Regions from separate parts of the Luteibacter sp. 329MFSha genome, predicted to be linked through region 2. Evidence: predicted binding sites of a transcription regulator. Region 2 holds the regulator's gene; each other region holds the start of a gene.
The links. The regulator FliA, encoded in region 2, starts transcription of late flagellar genes. The targets are predictions, from matches to a motif close to TAAAGTTTNNCNNNCNNNGGCCGATAA.
Positions count from the first base shown of each region.

Region 1 (4,724 bases), 1.9 Mb from region 2:
CGCATTACGACTGGGTGGATCGCGTGCTGGTGGTCGACGCGCCCGAAGCCGTTCGCGTCGAGCGGCTCGTGCGGCGCGACGGTGTCGATGCGAGCCTCGCGACGACGATGATCGCGGCGCAGGCATCGCGCGAGGCCCGCCTGGCGATCGCCGACGACGTGATCGTCAACGACGGGGACGAGGCGGCGCTCGACACCGCGGTGGCGGCGCTAAACCAGCGCTACCGGGATCTCGCGACCCGATCCACCCCACCATCGTAGGAGCGCGCCCTGCGCGCGACATGTTTTGCAGCCGGGCCTGAAAGCTGGCGCGCAACGCTGAGGACAGGGGCGAAAAGATGTCGCGCGCAGGGCGCGCTCCTACGACAGCGACGTGTCAGACCAGCGACGCCGCCGCCAGGCGTTCGGCCACGAAATCGTCCGCCGGCATCGGCTGGCCGATGTGATAGCCCTGCACCAGGTCGCAATCCATCTCGACGAGGCGCAGCAGCGTGGCTTCGTTTTCCACGCCTTCGGCCACGGCCTCCATGCCCATCCGGTGGGCGACGTCCACCATGGCCTGCACCAGGAGCTCCGTGCGGCTGTCGGTGATCATGGCGTCGACGAAGGTGCGGTCGATCTTCAGCTCGGTGGCCGGGAAGTGGCGCAGATACGCGAACGACGCGTAGCCGGTGCCGAAGTCGTCGATCGCGACGCGCACGCCACGGTCGCGCAGGCTGCGCAGCACGCGCACGCTCATGTCGAGATCGGTGAGCAGCGCCGTCTCGGTGATCTCCACGATCACGGCCGTGGGCGGCACGCCCCAGATGTCCATGGCACCGATCATCTGCTCGGCGAAGCCCTGTTCCGCGAAGACGCGCGGCGAAAGGTTGATCGCCACATCGAGCGGACAGCCGCCGCGGTGCAGCGCCGCCGCGTGCCGTAGCGACGCGTTGAGGCTCCAGCGGGTCAGCGGCACGATCAGGTCGCTGCGCTCGGCGAACTGGATGAAATCGGCCGGCGCGACGTGCACCTGCGCGGTCGTGGTCCAGCGCGACAGCGACTCCACGCGCACCATTTCGCCCGAGCGCAAGTCGCGCAGCGGCTGGAAGGCGACGTGGAGGCGGTTGGCCTCGATGTCCTCGCGAAGCTCGCCGTAGAGGATCTCCACCGGCGTGGCATCCGGCTGATACAGCGCGAACGGCTCGCCGATGCGCAGGGCTTCGTCGTGCGCCAGCTCGGCGCGCCGGTAGAGCAACTCGGCGGAGGTGCCGTGCTCCGGATGGACGGCGACACCGACGACAGGTCGTCCGTGCCAGGGACGCTCGCCGCGAAGCAGTGGACTGTCGAAGGCACCGACGATGCGCGTGGCGGCGAGCAGCGCATGCGTGCGGTTGCGCACCGACGGCAACACGACCACGAATGAATCGTCGCCCGCGACGAACACGGTATCGACATGCCGCAGGGCGTCGACGAGCCGGCCCCGGGCGGCGAGCATGATCTCGCTGCCGAAGTCGTAGCCGAAACGCAGCTGCGCCTCGCGGATGCCTTGCAGGCGGACCACGAGCACGGCACGCCAGCTCCTATCGGGGACGACCCGGTCGAGGATGACCTGCACGGCAGGCAGGATGTCGGCGCGTTCACTCATGGAAGGAAATACTCGCTGGGATCGATGCCGTAGCTACCGGGCGGCAGTGTACGCAGGATTTCCCTGCGAACCACGTCCGCCTGGTACATGAGGTCGACGATCAGGAATTCGTCGCGCGGCCCCTTGTCCGTACGCGTCAGGACGGCCACACGCGGCTGCAGGCGGCGGACCTGATTCTGCACCATCACGATCGCGACTTCACCCGTGTTGAGTTCCACCAGCGTTCCGGTGGGATAGACGCCGAGGCACGCCTGGAACTGTTCGACGAGCTCCGCCTGGAACAGACGATCGCGCCCGGCGTAGAGCTCGCGCAGGGCGAGGTGTTGCGACACCGCGGGCCGGTACGGCCGCCGCGACGACATCGCGTGGTATGTGTCGATGATCGCCGCCATGCGCCCCGCGAGCGGGATCGCCGCGCCGGCGAGGCCTTCGGGGTATCCGCTGCCGTCGTAACGCTCGTGGTGCGTCAACAGCATGTCGCGCACGTCCGGATCGTCGACGCCGGAATGGTCGAGGATCGCCACGCCTTCGGTGACGTGCTGCCTTGCGAGTTCCCATTCGTCGTCGTTGAGCGGCCCGGCCCGGTTGAGCATTTCCTCCGGCAGCTGCGCCTTGCCGACATCCATCAGCAACCCGCCGGCGGCGAGGCTGACGATGGCCTCGGGCGCGAAGCCCATGTGCCGGCCGAAGGCCGCGGCGAGCGTGCTGCAGCCCACGGCGTGCTGGTAGGTATAGGTGTCGCGGCGACGCAGGCTCTCCACCCACGAGAAGGCATCGCCGCTGCGCAGGACGCTCGCCACGAGCGGCCGCACGGCCTGCTCGACGGCGCCGGGGTCGATCGGCCTTCCCTCCTGGATGTCGTCGACCAGGCGCTCGGCGAAGCGCGTGACGCCTTCGAAAGCCTCGTGCGCGCGAGGCACCTCGTCGTCGAACGAAGCGGTGTCGGTATAGGTGTGGCTGGGCACCAGCCGCGGATTCACCGGGGCGGGCCCCAGGGCCCCACCCGTGCGGGCGCCCGCGAAGCGCGGCGGCGCGCCGACGACGGTCGACACGGCCGCCGGCGCCACGCGACGATGCAGGTCGACGAAGACGTATTTGCAGAACTTCGCGAGGCGCTCGATGTCGTCGCGGGACGTGATGGGCACGCCCTGCAGCGGAAACGGGGTGTCCGACCACTCGCAATCGAGACGACTGACGTACATGCCGACCTCGAGGTCGGTCACGAACACGCGTCTCTCCACCAGGTCGTACGCCACGCTTCCGCTCCCTCCAGACGAAGATATCTGCCCTTTATCGGCACCCTTTCGCGATCCTGAAGAGACGGACGTGAGGAATACGCGGTGGCCCCGGTCTATTGAGGCGTAACCCTCCAGGAGCTTCCCATGCGCCGCCTCCTTTCGACCCTGTTCGTCGCCCTCGCCGCCTGCTCGTCCGCCGCCGCGCGGGACGAGGGACTCAAACTGCCCGCCCCCACCGTGGACGCCACCCCGGCCGCCGGGGAAGCCACCGCCGTCTTCGCCGGCGGGTGTTTCTGGGGCGTGGAGGGTGTCTTCCAGCACGTTCGCGGCGTGAAGAGCGTCCGCGCGGGCTATTCGGGCGGCGACGCCGCCCACGCGAACTACGACGACGTCAGCGAGGGCGACACCGGGCACGCCGAATCGGTCCGCGTCGTCTACGACCCGGCGCAGGTGACCTATGGCCAGCTGCTCCAGGTCTTCTTCTCCGTGGTGCAGGACCCGACCCAGCTGAACCGCCAGGGGCCCGACACCGGCACCCAGTACCGTTCCGCGATCTTCTACGCCACGCCGGAGCAGAAGAAGGTGGCCGATGCCTACGTCGCCCAGCTCACCGCGGCGAAGAGCTTCCCCGCCCCCATCGTCACCCACGTCACCCCGCTGAAGGCGTTCTATCCGGCCGAGGACTATCACCAGGACTACATGCGCCAGAACCCGGACGACCGCTACATCGTGATCAACGACCTGCCCAAGGTGCTGGCGCTACAGCGCATCTACCCGGAGCGCTACGTCCCGGGCTGGGCGAACGGCCGCTGATCGCCGGCCTTCGCAGGAGCGCGCCCTGCGCGCGACATGTTCTGAGGCCACGCACCGGAGCTGGCGCGCAGACCTTGGGAACCGAGGCGAAAAGATGTCGCGCGCAGGGCGCGCTCCTACGACATGGGCGTCAGCATCGCCAGGTCGAGGCCCTGCTCGCGGGCGCAGGCGATCGTGATCAACGACCTGCCCAAGGTGCTGGCGCTACAGCGAATCTACCCGGAGCGCTACGTGCCGGGCTGGGCGAACGGCCGCTGATCGCCGGCCTTCGCAGGAGCGCGCCCTGCGCGCGACATGTTCTGAGGCCACGCACCGGAGCTGGCGCGCAGACCTTGGGAACCGAGGCGAAAAGATGTCGCGCGCAGGGCGCGCTCCTACGACATGGACGTCAATATCGGCAGGTCGAGGCCCTGCTCGCGTGATCAACGACCTGCCCAAGGTGCTGGCGCTACAGCGGATCTACCCGGAGCGCTACGTGCCGGGCTGGGCGAACGGCCGCTGATCGCCGGCCTTCGCAGGAGCGCGCCCTGCGCGCGACATGTTCTGGGGCCACGCCGCGGAGCTGGCGCGCAGACCTTGGGAACCGAGGCGAAAAGATGTCGCGCGCAGTGCGCGCTCCTACGACATGGGCGTCAGCATCGGCAGGTCGAGGCCCTGCTCGCGGGCGCAGGCGATCGCTTCGGGGTAGCCGGCGTCCGCGTGCCGCATGACACCCGTGCCCGGATCGTTCCACAGTACGCGGGCGATCCGGCGGTCGGCCTCCTCGGTGCCGTCGCAGACGATCACCACGCCGCTGTGCTGGCTGTATCCCATGCCGACGCCACCGCCGTGGTGCAGGCTGACCCAGGTCGCACCGCCCGCGACGTTGAGCATCGCGTTGAGCAGCGGCCAGTCGCTGACGGCGTCGCTGCCGTCGCGCATCGCCTCGGTCTCGCGGTTCGGGCTGGCGACGGAACCGGAATCCAGGTGGTCGCGGCCGATCACCACCGGGGCCTTGAGTTCGCCGTTGCGGACCATTTCGTTGAACGCCAGGCCCAGGCGGTGGCG
Region 1 covers NZ_FOJE01000001.1:2,014,516-2,019,239, forward strand. Annotated here, with positions in the region: gene coaE (dephospho-CoA kinase) at 1-260, shown strand, start outside; gene BMW54_RS09055 (putative bifunctional diguanylate cyclase/phosphodiesterase) at 376-1,626, opposite strand; gene BMW54_RS09060 (HD-GYP domain-containing protein) at 1,623-2,882, opposite strand; gene msrA (peptide-methionine (S)-S-oxide reductase MsrA) at 3,009-3,677, shown strand; gene BMW54_RS19115 (hypothetical protein) at 3,801-3,935, shown strand; gene hutU (urocanate hydratase) at 4,296-4,724, opposite strand, start outside.
Region 1: the regulator FliA is predicted to act here: its motif matches at 2,906-2,932, upstream of BMW54_RS09060 (HD-GYP domain-containing protein).

Region 2 (4,724 bases):
CGGTATGGAACGCGCGGAACACCGCGTTCAGCAGTTCGACGTCGCCGGGCGTGGACTCAAGGTCCACCAGCTGTTCGCCCAGGCTCTCGAGCAGTTCCCGCGCCTCGATGAGGAAGACGTTGAGAAGCTCGTTGTCCAGCTCCACGCTCATAAGCGCGCTCAGAACCCGAATTCGCTGAGCAGGCGGTCCACTTCGTCCTGGCTGACCTTGTCGGCCGCCGGTGCCGCGCCGCCCGCGAGCGACCCGGTGAGTCGCACCAGCTCCACGAGCGAGGATTCGACCTTCGCCATGAACGCCTCGACCTGCGCCACGCGCTGGCCGGAGAGGTCTTGCCAGGACTGGGCTTCGACCATTTCGCCGAACCCGATGTCGCAGCTCTGCGCGAAGTCGCCCACGCGCACGGCCAGTGCCGTGGCGTTGCTGGCGAACGCCGGATCGGCCTGGTCGAGCACGAGCACCTCGTCGGCCTGGCGGGCCAGCGCCTGCGCCTGGGGGCGCAGCTTCTCGCTGAAGTCGAGCGTGCGGTGGGCCGCCTGCGAGCTCATCTCGAGGACGTCGCGCAGATGCTTGCGCGCGTCGCTCATGTTGCCCGGGACGCCGTCGGTGGAGATATCGGCGGCAAGGCGCCGCGCCGACTCGTGCAGGTCGCGCGCGAGGTGACCGAGCGCGAGGAAGATGTGCTGCTCGCGCGTGCGCAGGAGGTTGTCGAGCGCGTGCTCGAAGGCCACGGTGTCGTCGGCCTCGAAAAGTTCGCGCAGTTCGGGGGCGACATCGCGGCCGCTGGAAAGCATCGTGTTCATCGTCATCCTTAGCCGGCGGCCGCGGCGAGCCGCTCGAAGATCTTGTCGAGTTTTTCCTTCAGCGTGACGGCCGTGAACGGCTTCACGACGTAGCCGTTCACGCCGCTCTGCGCGGCGGCGATGATCTGGTCGCGATTGTTCTCGGCGGTGACCATCAGCACCGGCAACGCTTTGAGCGCGGCGTCCGCGCGGATGGCGCGCAGGAGCTCGATGCCCGTCATGTTGGGCATGTTCCAGTCGGTGACCACGAGGTCGAAGGATTGCGAGCGCAGCATCGCGAGGGCCGCGTTGCCGTCTTCGGCTTCCTGGATCAGGGTGTTGGTGAAGCCGAGCTCCACCAGCAGGTTCCTGACGATGCGTCGCATGGTGGAGAAATCGTCCACCACGAGGATCTTCATGTTCTTGTCCAAAACTCGTCTCCGCCTTGCTGACCGCGCGTGCTTCTTACCGGCGACGGCACCGGGATGCCGTCAATGCTTGTCTTTCCAACCCGACATGCGTGCACGGAGGCGGATCAGGGCCTGGCCATGGATCTGGCACACCCGCGATTCGCTCACCCCCAGCACCGCACCGATTTCCTTCAGGTTGAGTTCTTCATCGTAGTACAGCGACATGACCAGCTTCTCGCGCTCGGGCAGTCCGTCGATGGACTGCGCCAGCGCGTCGCGCAGGCCTTCCTGCTCGAACAATCCTTCCGGGCCCGTGGCGTCCGGGTCCGCGACGTCGATCGCCGCGCCCTCGTCGCCTTCGGGCGCCGTCAGGCTCAGCAACCGCGCGCTCGCCGCGTCGGCCAGGATCTGGTTGTATTCCATGGCGTCGATGCCCAGCCGCTTCATCACTTCCGCGTCTTCGGCATCCGCGCCCGTCTCGTTTTCGATCTGCCTCGTCACCTCCGCCACCTCGCGCAACTTCCGGTGGACGGAGCGCGGGGTCCAGTCCGTCTTGCGCAGTTCGTCCAGCATGGCGCCACGTATGCGGATGCCCGCATAGGTTTCGAAGCTGGCCGCGCGAGTCGGCGAATAATTCCTCGCGGCCTCGAGCAGTCCGATCATCCCGGCCTGCATGAGGTCGTTCGCATCCACGCTTGGCGGCAGCCTGCCCATCAGGTGATAGGCGATGCGACGCACCAGCGGCGCGTGAGTCCTCACCAGTTGGTCAGGCGGAATCCGCGTGATCTCCAGGTATTCGGTCGCGACGCTCACAGTGGCAGCCCTCCCCCCAGGTGGGACCGTTCGGCGAAGAAACCGATACGGCCCTGCGCACGGGGCTCGGGTTCACCCCATGTATCGACCGACCTGGCCAGATTCTTGAATCCGACCGCGGAGCGGCTGCTCGGCCAGGCGTCGACGACCGCCGCCTGGCGGCGGATGGCCTGGCGCAGGTACTCGTCGTGCGGCACCATCCCCATGAAATCGAGCGACACGTCGAGGAAGCGGTTGGTGACCCGGGACAGCTTCTCGAACAGCTGGCGGCCTTCCTGGGCGTGCCGGACCATGTTCGCCACGATGCGGAAGCGGTTGACCGCGAACTCCCGGCTCATGACCTTGATCAGGGCATAGGCGTCGGTCAGCGAGGCCGGCTCGTCGCAGACGACCACCACCACCTCGTCGGACGCCGCGGCGAACATCGACACGCTGTCGGAGATGCCGGCGGCCGTGTCGACGATCAGGTATTCGGGGGGCAACGTGTACTCGTCGAACGCGCGGATGACCGCGGCGTGCTCGATGTTCGGCAGCTGGGCCATGCGACGGGCGCCGGACGTGGCCGGGATGACCTTCAGGCCGTGCGCGGCCGGGAGCACCAGGTCCTCGATGGCGCATTCGCCTTCGAGCATGTGCCCGAGGTGCCGCGTGGGCTGGAGGCCGAGGAGCACGTCGATGTTCGCCATCGCGAGGTCGGCATCCAGCAACAGCACGTCGCGCCCGCCCATGGCCAGCGCCATGCCGAGGTTCACGGCCACCGTGGTCTTGCCGACGCCGCCCTTGCCGCCCGCGATCGCGATGCTGCGGGTGGGCCGGCGGTCGGCGAGCCAGTTGAGGCCGGCGGCCTGGGTCGTATCGACGTGTGTGTTCATAGAAAGATCACTGCAGGAATGGGACGGAGTCACGCAGGGAGTCGGGCGGGTGCGGCGCGGCCGGTCAGGCCATCGCCGGGGGTGAGAGGCCGAACCGTTCGGCCAGGACGGCGTCGTCGGGTTCGTCGTTGCGCTGCTTGAGGAGCTGCGCGGCGAGGCAGACGAGCTTGTGCGCGTCGGCCGTGGCGATGTCCTCGGGCACGCGCTGACCGTCCGTGGTGTAGTCCAGCGGCATGCCGTGGCGGATCACCGCCGATAGGGCGCCGCCGATCAGCGGCGCCTCGTCGAGCTTGGTGAGGATCGCGCTCTGCGGCGCCAGCGGCGCATAGGCGCGGATGGCGTTGTCGATCGCCTGCGCCTGCGCGTTGGCGGCGAGCACCAGGCAGACGCGGACGTCGGAGGTCGCGCGCAGCGTCTCGAACTGCTGCTGCAGCTTGGGATCGTTGCCGGCGAGGCCCGCGGTGTCGACCAGCACGGTATGGCGGCCGCGCAGCTGCAACAGCACGTTGCGCAGGCTGGTGGCGTCGTGGGCGTTGAACACGCGCACGCCGAGCAACCGGCCGTAATGCTCCAGCTGGGCGCCGGCGCCGATGCGGTACTGGTCGGCGCTGATCAGCGCGACGTTCGACGCGCCGTGGCGAAGCACCGCGCGCGCGGCGAGCTTGGCGATGGTCGTCGTCTTGCCGACGCCCGTGGTGCCGACCAGCGCGGTGACGCCGCCGCCGACGGTGTCGAAGTTGCGACCCGACGTGCGGATGTGACGGGACAGGATACCGAGCGGCAGATAGCGCGCCTGCTCGGCCGTCATGCCCGGCGGCAGTTCGGCGCTGAGCGAGCGGGCGACGTCGCCGTCGATGCCCAGACGGGTCATCTCGCGCAGCACGCGGGCGCGCAGCGGCTGGTCGCGGTCCATCTGATTCCAGGCGAGCGTCGAGAGCTGCACTTCGAGCATCTCGCGCAGGTTGTTGATCTCGGCGCGCACGCCGTTGACGGCGGCATCGTTGGCCGGGGCGACCGTGGCCGCACGGACCACGTCGGCGACGCTCGCGGCGAGCGCGGCGCTGGACTGACGCTGCGGCGCGTTGCCCGTCCCGGCGAAACCCGCCTTCGCGGCGCGTTCCACGGCGGCGGCGGTCGCGGCGCGGGCCTGGTCGATGCGCGCGGCGCGCTCGGCCTCGTCGCGCTGGGCCCGGATCGGCGCCTCTTCGCGCTTCGGTGCCGGCGCGTCGATGCCGAAGCCGGCCTCGCGAACCAGGGCCTCGTCGTAATCGAGGGCGGCGATGATCTCGATACCGTCGTCCATCCGACGCGTCGACAGGATCACCGCGTCGGGACCCTGTTCGTCACGGACCTGGCGCATGGCCTGGCGCATGTCGGGAGCAACGAATCGTTTGATTTTCATGCCTTCGATCCTGTCTTCGTCCTGACGCCCGTCGCGGGGACGCCATCAGTTTCTTCCGCTTGCGTCGCGCGTTCTCCGCGCGACGTCTCAAGTCCTATCGCCCGAGGGCCGTCACCAGCTTGACGCGCCGGTTGTCCGGAACCTCGTTGTAGGCGAGTACATGCAGGTTTTGGGCCACATGACGCGTGAAGCGCGAAAGCCATGGACGCAACGCCGGCGACACCAGGAGCACGGCCGGTTCCCCGGCCGCTTCCTGCCGCCGCGAGGCCTCCGCGACCGACTGCTGGAGGCGATCCGCCAGACCCGGCTCGACCGCGGCGCCGGCGGGGCCGCCACCCTGGAGCGATTGCAGCAGGATCTGTTCGAGATCCGGCGCCAAAGTAATGACAGGCACTTCCGTGCCGAGGCCCGCGATCTCCTGCACGATCTGGCGGCCGAGGGTGACGC
Region 2 covers NZ_FOJE01000001.1:149,342-154,065, reverse strand. Annotated here, with positions in the region: gene BMW54_RS00735 (chemotaxis protein CheA) at 1-151, opposite strand, end outside; gene BMW54_RS00730 (protein phosphatase CheZ) at 160-801, opposite strand; gene cheY (chemotaxis response regulator CheY) at 810-1,211, opposite strand; gene BMW54_RS00720 (RNA polymerase sigma factor FliA) at 1,272-2,003, opposite strand; gene BMW54_RS00715 (P-loop NTPase) at 2,000-2,875, opposite strand; gene flhF (flagellar biosynthesis protein FlhF) at 2,940-4,277, opposite strand; gene flhA (flagellar biosynthesis protein FlhA) at 4,372-4,724, opposite strand, start outside.

Region 3 (4,724 bases), 620 kb from region 2:
GGCAAGCACGAAGGCCCGGATTCGACGGCCGGCCATGAGGGCGACCTGCCGAAGATCACCGTGGGTGCCGACGGCACGGACACCACGGCCGTCACCGCGCCGAACCTGAAGTCGCTCGCCACGCTCAAGGGCCACGCGCTGATGATCCACGCGGGCGGCGACAATTACTCCGACAAGCCCGAAGCCCTCGGCGGCGGCGGTGCCCGCATCGCCTGCGGCGTCGTCAAGTAAGGAAGCCATGTCGCAAGGTGGGCTGTTCGCCTCCGGACCGCTCGTGATCGTCGACGACGAGCACGGGCGGTTCGCGTACGAGCCCGGCGTCGTCCCGCCCGGGCAGGCCGCGGACTGGTTCGCGTCGTTGCAGGCGGAGATTCCCTGGGAGGCGCAGCGCCGGACCATGTACGGACGGGACGTCGCCGTGCCGCGTCTGGTGCAGCATTACGCGCTGGACGAGGCGGGCCTTCCTTCGGCGATCGCGGAAGCCGCCGCCATCGTCATCGCGCGCAGCGGCATCGCGTACACGTCGGTCGGGCTGAACCTGTATCGCGACGGACAGGACAGCGTGGCGCCGCACAACGATCACATCGAGGAGCTGGTCGAGGGCGCGCCGATCGCGCTGCTGTCGCTCGGCGCCACGCGCCGCATGACCCTGCGCGAGCGCGAGCCGCCGAAGCGGCGTTTCGACCTCGACATGGAAGCCGGCAGCCTGCTGACGATGAGTTACGCCACGCAGTTCCACTACGACCACGGCATCCCGAAGACGCGGACGACGGTCGGGCCACGGATCAGCCTGGCCTTCCGCGTCCGCCCGGGCGGCAAGGCCGGCGGGCGCCGCTACGTGACGCATCGCCAACCCGCCTGAGGGCGTGCTCAGAACAGGTCGATGCTGCCCAGCGCCACTGGAGCGCTCAGTTCGCCGAGCGCCGCGAGCGTCTCGTATCCGTGCACGCTGTCGCGACCGTGCTGCTTGGCGAAGTACAGCGCCTTGTCCGCACGGTCGAGCACGATCTCCGGGTAGTCGTGCTCCGTGATGCGCGCATAGCCCACGCTGACGGTCACGTGTCCGACCTGCGGATAGGCGTGGGCGCCGACGAACGTCCGGAAGCGGTCCAGTACGTCGTGAACCTCGGCGTCGTCCTGCGCGGCGAGCAGCACGACGAACTCCTCGCCGCCGAAGCGGAACAGCACGTCGCTGGAGCGGAAGCACGCGCGCATCTGCTGCGCGAGCATCAGGATCACCTCGTCCCCGTACACGTGGCCGTAGGTGTCGTTGATGCGCTTGAAGTGGTCGATGTCGAGGATGGCGAGGTAGAGCTGCGACACGCGGTCGCCCGGCACGCCGTCGTCGGATGGGCCCCGCGCGCGCTGCCGCTGGAGCTTCAGCAGTCGCTGCAGGCGCTGCTCGAAACTGCGGCGGTTGTACAGGCCGGTGAGCTTGTCGCGCTCGCTGTCGTTGAGCAGGGCGATGTAGTTGCCGTAGATGCGCGCGAACCCTTCGACCATCGTGCGGACGTGGTCGAGCGCATCTTCGGATTCGAGCATCAGCGCGCCGATGGCCGCGTTGTCGCGCTGGATCGGTATGACGAGGCGGCTGATGCCGTCGTCGGTGACGTCGCTGATCGCCTCGAGCATCTCCATCGCGCACACGATGGTGTCGATGGGATCGCCCTCGCGGATGGGATCGATCGCCTCGACGACGAACGCGCCGTCCGGCTTGCGCGAGCACACTACGATCGACTCGACGGGATGGTTCATGCTGTCGCCGCGCTTGCACAACGTGACGCTGTTGACGGAGACGAGTTCGGCGAGCGAGAGCACCACGCTATGGTCCAGCGCGTCGATGTCCCGGTGGTGCGTGAACTCCGCCACGGACGCGAGCAGGCGCGACTCCGGCATCACGCCGGCAAGGGCATGCCAGGGTGCTCTCATGTCGGGAGCGTCCCCATGCCGACGATGTGACTGACCTTATGGATTCGCACTTACCACCTCCCCCGAAGTCGGGCCGGATCGCGCCCCGGTGTGCATGTCTGCCGAACCCCGACTGGCATGTCCCCAGTAAGTAATTACGGCGGTCCAGCCGGGAACTTTAGGGGAAAAGCGGGCTGGATGTAAGGAAATGTGAAGGACGTCGCAGTCGTTGGTCTTAACAAACGTGAAGGAGTGCGTTAGGGGGTGGTCGGCCAGCGGTCGAGAATCCCGGGATCGACGCCGACCCTGCGGCACGAGCGCGAGGCGACGCCTTCGGTGAGCGCGGCGCGGAACAGGGGCGCCATGCGGCGTAGCGCCGCCGATGCCAGCCGCGCCTTGCGGAGGTCTTGCTCCGACCGGCCGAGAAGCTCGTTCGCCCAGGGCGGAAGCAACGCGGCGCCGGCATGGAGGAAGACGTCGCGGGAAAGCCCCGCCAAGGGTACCGGCAGGTCGAGGCGCGCCAGGATCTCGAGCACGACGCGCGAGCGTTCGCCGTAGACGAGCGTCGGCCGGACATGGTCGATGTACGCGTCCAACGCCGCCACGGAACCCGGCACGTCGCGCGCGCCGAGTGCCTCGGCCACGCGGCGCGTCTCGTCCAGATACGCATCGGCGATCCGGGCGGGGACGTCCAGCGGGCCATACGCCCGATATCCCGCGAGGAAGCTCGACATCTCGCTGACGTGGACCCAGGTGAGCAGGTCGGGGTCGTCGGCGGCATAGGGCACGCCGGCTTCGTCGCTGCCGCGGACCCGCGCGTGGATGCGCCGCACGTGCTCGATCATCTCTTGCGCGGCCGCCGTGGGGGCATACGTGGTGCCGCCGACGAAGGCGGTGGTCCGTCGCAGCCGGCCGACGAGGTCCTCGCGGAAGTTGGAGTGATCCCAGACGCCGGCCAGCGCACGCGGATGCAGCGTCTGCAGGTAGAGCGCGCACAGGCCGCCCGCCAGCATGCCGCAGAAGTCGGCATGCACGCGCCAGGTGACGCTGGAGGGACCGAACAGGCCGGGATCGCCCGCGGGATGGTCGTAGTCGATGGCGCCGGTCTGCGGACGCGGGAACGCCGATAGCACCCAGCGGCGGATGGGGCCCGCGGCCGGTCGCAGGAGATGGCCGAACGCTCCCATGATCAGTCGCCCGACAGCCAGCCCCGCCATTTGAAGAACAGCACGGGCAGCAGGATGCTCAGCGCGATGGCGCCGAGCGCGAGCGGGTAGCCGAACGTCCAGTCGAGCTCGGGCATCCGTTTGAAGTTCATGCCCCAGATGCCCGCGAGGATCACGGGAGGAATCGTCGCCACCGAGGTGACGGTGAGCACCTTCATCACGTGGTTCTGGTCGGTGCTGATGAAGCCCAGGCTGGCGTCGAGCAGGAACTGCAGCTTGTTCGTCAGCTGGTCGTCGAACTCGTCGAGCGTGCGCAGGTCGTGGTCGACGACGCGCAGCCGCAGCTCCACCTCGTCCGGCATCCAGTCGGGTTTCTTCGCGCGCACGAACGAGACGATGCGCTGCACGCCCAGCATCGACGAGCGGTTGCGCGCCTGCTCGCCCTCGAGGCGGCCGACCTCGAGCATGCAGTTGCGCAGCGCCGGCGTGCCGATGCGTTCGCGGGTGAAGATGCGGTCGGAAAGCTTCTTCAGGTCGGCCGAGACGTCTTCCATCCGCTTGGCGGCGAGGTTCACGATGGCTTCGATGAGCGTCGCCAGGACGTCCGCGCTGGATTCCCAGCGGTGCACGTTGCAGCTTTCGTTCGCGAGATCGAAGGCGGGGGAGGGCGCGAAGCGCAGCGTCATCAGCACGCGGTCCGTCACCACGATGCCGACCGGCGCCGCCTTGTGTCCGTTCGCGCTGTCCGCGAAATAGGGGATGGACAGGTACATCGCGTCGTCGTCGGTGCGGATGCGGCTCGACAGCGCGAGGTTGTCCACGTCGCCGCGCTCCGGGATGCGGAGGCCGGTGATCTCCGCGGCGCAGGCACGCTCTTCCTGTGAAGGATCGAACAGGTCGATCCAGATCGGCTTGTCCGGACGCCCCATGCCGGGCTTCCAGGTGGCGGGCGGTCCGCTGTGTCCTTGCTCGTGGATGGTCAGCACGTGCGCTCGTGGCCTCGCGATTCGCAGGAAATCACCGGCCGCGAGGCCGGAACGTACGGCAGTTTACGCCCGCGGCGTTTGCGCCACGTGGATGGCATCGGCCGCCGGAGACGCGCATGCTTGGCACATGACCCCATGCCGGAGAGAACGATGAGCGACGTGGCCAAACCGCTGGAAATCATCCACGACGAGGCGAACCAGGTGTTCAGGGCCGTCGTCGATGGCTACGACTGCGAGGTGGAGTACCGGCTGCAGGACAAGACGATGGTGATCACCCATACGGGCGTTCCCTCGCCGGTCGGGGGCCGCGGTATCGCCGCGCTGCTGACGAAGTTCGCGGTGCAGACCGCCGAGGCGAAGCACTGGAAGATCACGCCCGCGTGCAGCTATGCCGCGACGTGGTTCCGGCGCAATCCCGAGTACGCGCATTTGCTGGCCTGAGCATTCCTGCGTCACACGCCCTCGGCCCGCTGCGCGGGATCGCCGATGCGATCGGCTCCCACCCGCCGGCCGGGCGACCGGTGCTCGCGACGCCATTCAGGTACGTGTTAGGTTTTGGGTTTCGATCAGAGACCGGGACCCATCGATGCGTACCAAGTGGATCGTCGTCGCCGTCGCGCTGGCATGCGCGGGCGTGGCCCAGGCCGACACACCGGCGAAGACC
Region 3 covers NZ_FOJE01000001.1:765,312-770,035, forward strand. Annotated here, with positions in the region: gene sodC (superoxide dismutase family protein) at 1-231, shown strand, start outside; gene BMW54_RS03370 (alpha-ketoglutarate-dependent dioxygenase AlkB) at 239-862, shown strand; gene BMW54_RS03375 (GGDEF domain-containing protein) at 871-1,929, opposite strand; gene BMW54_RS03380 (oxygenase MpaB family protein) at 2,166-3,095, opposite strand; gene BMW54_RS03385 (CorA family divalent cation transporter) at 3,098-4,060, opposite strand; gene BMW54_RS03390 (GNAT family N-acetyltransferase) at 4,211-4,501, shown strand; gene BMW54_RS03395 (alpha/beta hydrolase family protein) at 4,647-4,724, shown strand, end outside.
Region 3: the regulator FliA is predicted to act here: its motif matches at 2,063-2,089, upstream of BMW54_RS03375 (GGDEF domain-containing protein).